DNA from 2 places in the Pandoraea faecigallinarum genome. Region 2 is predicted to be linked to the other one. Evidence: predicted binding sites of a transcription regulator. Region 2 holds the regulator's gene; the other holds the start of a gene.
The links. The regulator FNR, encoded in region 2, switches genes on or off when oxygen is low (the NO sensors DNR and NnrR bind a similar motif). The targets are predictions, from matches to a motif close to TTGATNNNNATCAA.
Positions count from the first base shown of each region.

Region 1 (4,261 bases), 2.6 Mb from region 2:
AACGTGAACATCGACATCGAATTCAGAACAACGCACGCGGGTTTGCGACACCTTGTGATAACGCGTGCCGACCCACGCCACTCCGGGAGGAGTTGAAATGAACCAGCAGCCATCATCACTCGCAGCCGACGCGAGCCACACGTTCGCGAATCCGTCGCAGCGAACGCTCGACCCGATCTACCGGAAGATCATGTGGCGGATCATCCCGTTCATCTTCGTGTTGTGGATGCTCGCGTGGATCGATCGTGTCAACGTCGGCTTCGCGAAGCTGCAAATGCAGCAGGATCTCGGCTTCAGCGAGACGGTATACGGCATTGGCGCGGGTATCTTCTTTCTCGGCTATTTCTTTCTGGAGATCCCCAGCAACTGGCTGCTGTTGCGCATCGGCGCGCGACGCACGCTCGCGCGCATCACGTTGGGCTGGGGAACGATCTGCGTGCTGATGATGTTCACGCACTCGCCCGCCTATTTCTATGCGATGCGCTTCCTGCTGGGCGCGTTCGAAGCGGGCTTTCAGCCCGGCGTGCTGCTTTACCTGACGTTCTGGTTCCCGGCGCATCGGCGCGCGAAGGCGTTTGCATGGTTCATCTCCGCGTCCGCGGTGTCGTCGGTCGTGGGCGCACCGCTCGCTGGCGCGATTCTCAATGGCATGCACGGTGTGAACGGCTGGGCGGGATGGCAATGGCTGTTCCTGCTCGAAGGCGTGCCGACGGTACTCGCGGGTGTACTGGCGGTGTGGTTCCTCGTCGACAAGCCGGAGCAGGCGAGTTGGTTGTCCGAACAGGAGAAGCGTCTGCTGCAAGCCGATCTGGAGGTCGACCGCAAGCACGCGGGCAAGCGCGAGCACAGCTTCATGCTGGCGGTGCGCAGCCCGAAGCTCTGGCTGCTCACCGGTATCTATTTCGGTATCGTGGCCGCGAACGCCACGCTCTCGTTCTTTGCGCCGACCATCGTTCGGGCGTTGGGGCCGAGCAATCCGCTGCACATCGGATTGCTCGTGGGTGTGATGTACGTGTTCGGCGCAATCTTCCAGATCGCCATCGGATACAGCGCGGACAAGCGACGCGAAGCGCGCATGCATTGCGCCATTCCGGTCTTCGTCGGGGCGTGCGGTTTGGCGGGTGTCGGGGTATTCGCCGGCAGCAACGGTGTGGCGGCGTTCCTGTGTCTGGTGATCGCCGTGTCGGGCACGATGGGTGCGATTCCCGTGTTCTGGCAGTTGCCCAACGCTTATCTGGCGGGCGGTGCCGCGGCGATGGGGGTGGCGTTCATCAATTCCGTTGCGAATCTGGCAGGGTTCGGCTCGCCGTACCTGCTTGGCATCGTCAAGGACGCAACGGGCAGTTTCAACGGCGGCCTCTGGGTCGTGGCGGCGCTCGAAGCCCTCGTCGCCGTGCTGATCTGGTGGCGGATGCGCCGCAGGGAGGCGCTGTCGGGCGCCACGGCAACGGCGTGATTCGACACGCGCGCCTTTAACACTGCCGGGAACGCATGTGCGACGAGTGTCGGCGAGCGGCGTCGTTCAAGCGGCCCGCCGACATGTAAAAAATGTGTCGCCCGCCACGAGAAGACGCCGTCCCATCAAAACGCCCGACGGAAGATCTCTTCGATTTCCCGTTGTTCGGCACGGCGCGGATTCGTGAAGCCGCACGCATCCTGCATGGCGTTGGCCGCGAGCGTGGGCACGTCGGCTTCTTTGGCCCCCAGCTCGGCCAGTCCCGACGGAATGCCGATGTCCTTCGACAAGCGACGGATCGCGGCAATCGCGGCCTTTGCGCCTTCCTCGTCGCTCAACCCCTCGACCTTCTCGCCCATCGCCTGCGCGATGTCTTTCAGACGTGCGGCGCTCGTACTCGCGTTGAACTCTTCGACGTGCGGCAGCAGGACCGCGTTGCACACGCCGTGCGGCAAATCGTAGAACCCGCCGAGCTGATGTGCCATTGCGTGCACGTAGCCCAGCGACGCGTTGTTGAACGCCATGCCCGCCAGGAATTGCGCGTACGCCATGTTCTCGCGCGCCGTCATGTCGTCACCATGCGAGACCGCGCGACGCAGGTTCCCGGAGATCAGGGTGATGGCCTTGAGCGCGCACGCGTCGGTGATCGGCGTGGCCGCGGTCGAGACGTAGGCTTCGGTGGCGTGCGTCAACGCGTCCATGCCGGTCGCCGCGGTCAAGCCCTTCGGCATTGCCGCCATCAGCGCGGGATCGTTGACCGACAGCAACGGCGTGACGTTGCGGTCGACAATGGCCATCTTCACATGCCGCTTCTCGTCCGTAATGATGCAAAAGCGCGTCATCTCGCTCGCGGTGCCCGCTGTCGTGTTGATCGCGACGAGCGGCAATTGCGGCTTCTTCGACTGATCGACGCCCTCGTAATCCGAAATGTGGCCGCCGTTGGTCGCACATAGGGCGATGCCCTTTGCGCAGTCGTGCGGCGACCCGCCACCTAGCGAAATCACGAAGTCGCACTGATTCTGCCGGAGGATCGCAAGACCCGCTTCGACGTTGGCGACCGTCGGGTTCGGTTTCGCGCCGTCGAACAACACCGACTGGATGTCCTGCCGCGCGAGCAGCTCGGCGACTTTTCCGGCGACACCGGCCTTTGCGAGTCCGGCGTCGGTCACGATCAGGGCGCGCCGGAAATGGTATTGGCGCAGGGCGGCGATCGCTTCGTCAAGGCTGCCCACGCCCATCATGTTGACGCTGGGAATGAAGAATGTCGTGCTCATGGTCATGCTCCTTATCCGTTCTGTGAGCGATGCACCGCGCGCGCTGCGGCGCGCCGGCGGTGCCCGGAATCATTGTTCGCATGCATTGAAGACAGCATCGCACCCGGCGTGCGATGCGTCTTTGATCTGCTACAAGGTTGCGCAGGTTTAGAGGCAGGACTCGGAATGTCAGAAGAAGCCGAGCGGGTTGACGTCGTAGCTCACCAGCAAGTTCTTCGTCTGCTGATAGTGGTCGAGCATCATCTTGTGCGTCTCGCGGCCGATGCCGGACTTCTTGTAGCCGCCAAACGCCGCGTGTGCCGGATAGAGGTGATAGCAGTTCGTCCAGACACGTCCCGCCTGAATGGCGCGTCCCATCCGATACGCGCGGTTGATGTCCCGTGTCCAGACACCCGCGCCCAGACCGAACTCGGTGTCGTTGGCGATGGCCAGCGCTTCGGCCTCGTCCTTGAATGTCGTCACGCCCACGACCGGGCCGAAGATTTCCTCCTGGAATACGCGCATGCGGTTCTCACCCTTGAGTAGCGTCGGCTGGATGTAAAAGCCGGAGGCGAGTGGCCCGTCCAGCATCTCGATACCACCGCCGGTCAGCACTTGCGCGCCTTCCTTGCGTGCGAGATCGAGATACGTGAGGATCTTGTCGAACTGCTGCTGCGAAGCCTGTGCGCCGACGGCCGTTTCGGTGTCGAGCGGATCGCCTCGTCTGATGCGCTCGACGCGCTTCATCACCACTTCCATGAACGGCTCGTAAATCGATTCCTGAACGAGCGCGCGCGAGGGACAGGTGCAGACTTCGCCCTGGTTCAGGAAGCCGAGCACGAGCCCTTCCGCGGCCTTCTCGATGAACTCCGGCTCACCGCGCATGATGTCCTCGAAGAAGAGGTTCGGCGACTTGCCGCCCAGTTCGACGGTACTTGGAATCAGGTTGGCGGCCGCGCGCGTCAATATGTGGTTGCCGACGGGCGTGGAGCCGGTGAACGCGATCTTGGCGATACGCTTGCTGGTCGCGAGCGCCTCGCCTGCCTCCTTGCCGAACCCCTGCACGACGTTGAGTACGCCGGGCGGCAGCAGATCGCCGACCAGTTCGGCGAACAGCGTGATCGACAGCGGGGTTTGCTCGGCGGGCTTGAGCACCACGCAATTTCCCGCCGCCAGCGCCGGTGCGAGTTTCCAGGCGGCCATCAGCAACGGAAAATTCCACGGGATGATCTGACCGACCACACCCAACGGCTCGTGGAAATGATAGGCCGCGGTATGTGCGTCGATCTCGGCGGCAGTGCCCTCCTGCGCCCGGATGCAACCGGCGAAGTAGCGGAAGTGGTCGATAGCCAGCGGCAAATCCGCGGCGAGCGTCTCGCGCACGGGTTTGCCGTTGTCCCACGTTTCCGCAACGGCGAAGCGCTCCAGTTGCGATTCGAGACGATCAGCGATCTGCAACAGAATGCGCGAGCGCGCCTGCACGGATGTTTGTCCCCACCTGGCTGCGGCGGCGTGCGCGGCGTCGAGCGCCAACTCGATGTCCGCACCGTTG
Region 1 is NZ_CP011807.3:4,704,701-4,708,961, reverse strand. Features, by position in the region: gene AB870_RS20680 (MFS transporter) at 98-1,456, shown strand; gene yiaY (L-threonine dehydrogenase) at 1,582-2,730, opposite strand; gene exaC (acetaldehyde dehydrogenase ExaC) at 2,899-4,261, opposite strand, start outside.
Region 1: the regulator FNR is predicted to act here: its motif matches at 2,852-2,865, upstream of yiaY (L-threonine dehydrogenase).

Region 2 (4,261 bases):
TGGTGAATTGGCGACGCACCGAATGCGATGGCGAAAGACTACGGCTAGTCGATTGATTTGATAATTCGCATAATGCGGAAAATATCTTTTGGAAAAACCATCAAATGGCATTGGACCTCGATACCGTCGCATTGTTCGTGCGCGTTGCGACGTTGGGTAACGTGTCGGCGGCGGGCCGGGAGCGCGGGTTGTCGCCCGCAACGGCCAGCACGCGACTCGCGCAGCTTGAGGGGGGGCTCGGTGCCCGACTGCTGCACCGAACGACCCGGCGAGTCGCGTTGACGCAGGAGGGCGAAGTCTTCCTGGGGCAGGCGCAGGCCTTGCTCGCGGCCGAGGCCCAGGCGCTGGCGAGCGTCGGGCAGGGATTCGCGGCGCCGCAGGGGCTGTTACGGGTATCGTGTTCGTCGTCGTTCGCCCGGCAGCACATTTCGCCCGCATTGCCGGAATTTCTGGCGCGCTATCCCGGTATTTCGCTGGATTTCCGGCTCACGGACCGGGTCGTCGATCTGCTGGAGGAAGGCGTGGACATGGCGATCCGCGTGGGCGCGCTGCGCGACTCGACGCTCATCGCACGAAAGCTCGCGGCGAATCGGCGGACACTGTGTGCGTCGCCTGCCTATCTCGCGGCGCATGGCGCACCGCGGCACCCGAGTGATCTTACGCAGCACGAATGCCTCACGCTCGGAGAGCAGCGCGACTGGCGGTTCGTCACGCCGGGCGGCCCGCTAAGTGTGCGCGTGGCGGGGCGGCTCGTGTCGGATAACGGGGAAGTCCTGCGCGACGCCGTGCTGGCCGGTTTGGGGATCGCGCTCAAATCGACGTGGGACATTGCGGCGCATTTGCAGCGCGGGGAATTGGTGCCCGTGTTGCAAGCGTACCCGCTCGCCGAGGAGGTTGCGATCTGGGCGGTGTACCCGAGCCGGGTGTTCGTGCCGCCGAAAACGCACGCGTTCATTGAGTTCCTGCAGGCGCGTTTCAGTCCGGTGCCATACTGGGAGACGCTGTGGCCGGCCCCGGCGCAGGACAGATAGCGATGGGCCTAACGAGACGCCGAGAGGTGCCGATAGATGTCGAGAGATGCCGAAGTCAATGCAGCCGGTGGGCGCGGGGCAATTGGGAGCCTGTGTCGTCGTGGCCGATGGCTGGACTGGCGTGATGCAGCACGAGCCGCCAACCGTCCGCTTCCTTGAGATAGACGTTGGTGGCCAGCACGAAGGCGTAACGCGCGTCCGGGTGCGTTTCGACCTGAATTTGCTCGAGCACGTTGTGAACGGCGCAAAGCGGGTTATGGGCGACCTGTAGGTGGCTGACCGTCACCTGCACACCGCCTTTGGCGAGGATCTGCCGCCAACTGGTGCGTACGGCCGCCGGGCCGACGTGCCGGGGGCCTGAAGGATGGATGCAGACAACCTCTTCGTCTTCCGACCAGACATCCATCAACGTATCCGTGTCACCGGCACGCAACGCTTCGTAGAACGCGTGCTCGGCGTCTTCCGGGCTGAGAAATATCGCTGCGGGCATAACGGCGGCCTCCGTCGGGGTCCATCGTTGGGATCCATCGTTCGACATGCCGGCCAGAACCCTGCCGAGCGGCGAACGCGCCGATTATGGAGGGTTTGCCCGGGCTTGTCGAACGCGGGCGTTCTCTGCGCGATTTCAGGGTGGTTCCGGCGCGGTCCCGGCGTGATTCCAGCGCGACGCCGCCGCGATTCGGGGCGGCGGGTGTTCGCTGGCGGTGTGCAGACGCGGTGAGCGACCTTTGATCTGGCGCAAGGCATCGATCGAGGCGGGCCGGTAGCTTATGGGTAATGTGCGAGCGGCGCTGCGCGTCCGGGGGTCTGCCGGATCGGCGAACTTGCCGGAAGGCCTGCGGGGAGTTGTGGGGAAGGCCAGGTGGTGACGGCGGGAGCGCTCGTGCGCTCCCGGCAACCGGCATCAGCAGTGATGCACGCCGGCGAGTTCGCGCAGGGCGATACCGTCGACGATCTTGACGTGACGCTGACGGATTTCGATCATGCCGTTTTGCGCGAAACGCGAGAACAGGCGGCTGACCGTTTCCAGCTTGAGTCCGAGGAAACTTCCGATCTCTTCGCGGCTCATGCGCAACACGAACTCGTTGGCCGCATAGCCGCGCGCGGCAAGGCGTTCGGACAGATTCAGCAGAAAGACAGCCAGACGCTCTTCGGCGCGCATGGTGCCGAGCGCGAGCAATTGCTGGTGCTCGTTACGTATTTCCTGGCTCATCAGGCGGTGCAACTGGCGTTGCAGCGAGGGTACCTGACGCGACAGCGTCTCCAGCTCATTGAAGCGTGCGATACACAACTCGCTGTCTTCGAGCGCGATGGCGGTACTCGGATGATGGTTGTCGGCCACGGCATCCAGACCGATGAGTTCGCCCTGAAGGTGGAAGCCGACGACCTGCTCGCGGCCGTCGGGGGCCGTGACACAGCTCTTGAGCGACCCGAAACGAATGCCGTAGACAGCATTCAGGTTGTCGTTGGCGTGATAGAGCACTTCGCCTTTCTTGAGGCGGCGGCGCTCGCTGACGAGTGCGTCCAGTCGTTCCAGCTCCGGCTCAGGGATGCCGACGGGCAGGCAGAACTGCCCCAATGAGCAGGTGGAACAACGAGGCTGGGCAACCGGAATGGGGTTGCCGGGAATGCGACCGGTCTCTGTGGTCATGGAGGCCCCTGAAGTTATTTCGAGAGTTTACCATGAGGCGTCGACCCGTCGTTTCGATGGGCGAGACGTCAGGGTTTCGACGATGCTTTACGGGCGTCGGTGTTTCAGTAATAATTGCGCTCATACCGGACGTCCGTCTCGCCGCACTGTCGGCCTGGGCGTTTTCCCGGCAGGTCGTTCGAGCATTCTGGTCGCGCCGCCGTCACTACGACCGAACACAATAGGGCGCGCGCTTATGCGAAGCGGTTGTCATCTGCGACCGTTTCTCGTGTTCCAAGCATCCATTTATTCCTGATACCGGGTTGCCAAGCCCCCGGTCTGCTTAGTCGCACATGAATACCCAAGAGGCGAAACTCGTCCTCGAGACCGCGTTGATTTGCGCGCAGGAACCGCTCAAGGTCGGCGATCTGCGCAAGCTTTTCAATGACGCCGTGTCTGGTGACACGGTGCGCGCGCTACTCGAGGAAATCCGCGTGCAATGGGATGGCCGAGGTGTGGAATTGGTGGCGTTGGCCACCGGCTGGCGTTTCCAGAGCCGTCCGCGCATGCGTGAATACCTTGACCGCCTCAATCCGGAGAAGCCGCCGAAGTACTCGCGCGCCGTGATGGAGACACTGGCGATCATTGCGTATCGTCAGCCGGTCACCCGCGGCGATATCGAAGAGATTCGCGGCGTGACGGTCAACACGCAGATCATCAAGCAGCTCGAAGATCGTGGCTGGATCGAGGTCATTGGTCATCGTGACGTGCCCGGCCGGCCGGGTTTGTATGCCACGACCAAGGACTTCCTGGACGATCTCGGTCTGCGCGCACTCGACGCGCTGCCGCCACTCGAAGATCCGGCTGCTCAGGCGCAGATCGATCTGCTCGCGCAGCAGAACATCGAATTCGGCGAACGTGCCGACGGTGAAGACGGGGAGGCCACGTCGGACGACGTGCCGGTTGCCGACGCCGAAGCCCTCGCGCTGCTCGCGCAGACGCGGGCCGACGACCTGCCGCTTGCGCAAGGATTGCCGGAAGATCAGCGTGCGCAACCGTCCGCCGGCGAGGCGTTGACGCAGGAGGCGTTGCTCGATGCCGTCATGGCCGAAGGTGAGGCGCCAGCAGTCGATGTCGTGACGGCCGGGCCGGAGATGGCTGCGGAAGTGGCGGCCAGGGCCGAAGTGGATGCCGGTACGTCTGCTGAAAATTCGCCGGATGCCGAGGAACTCGCGGTCCCGGTACACGTCAGTGAGCAGGACGATGCGCCGCGCGGCAACGTGCCGGACGTGTCCGGCGCGGCTGACGGCGAAGCGCCGGGTGAGGCACGGAGCGGAATGCGGGGTGACGTGCCGGGCCGTGCGTTGGCAGCCACCGATGCGCATCCGCTGGAAGACGCGGAAAGCCTGCAACACGAGGAATTTTCCGAAGTGTCGGCGCCCGAGGTTCCTGTCGGCGACGATTCGCCGCAAGATACGCAGGGTGTAGGGCACGAAGTCGGACATGAGGCCGGGCAAGCGGCCGGAATAGAAGAAGACGCGACGCATGCGGCAGATTCCGCAGCGTCGTTGGCGCAGGAGGTTTCCCCGCACGCTGTCGA
Region 2 is NZ_CP011807.3:2,117,912-2,122,172, forward strand. Features, by position in the region: gene AB870_RS09520 (LysR family transcriptional regulator) at 105-1,031, shown strand; gene AB870_RS09525 (YybH family protein) at 1,087-1,521, opposite strand; gene fnr (fumarate/nitrate reduction transcriptional regulator Fnr) at 1,936-2,682, opposite strand; gene scpB (SMC-Scp complex subunit ScpB) at 3,015-4,261, shown strand, end outside.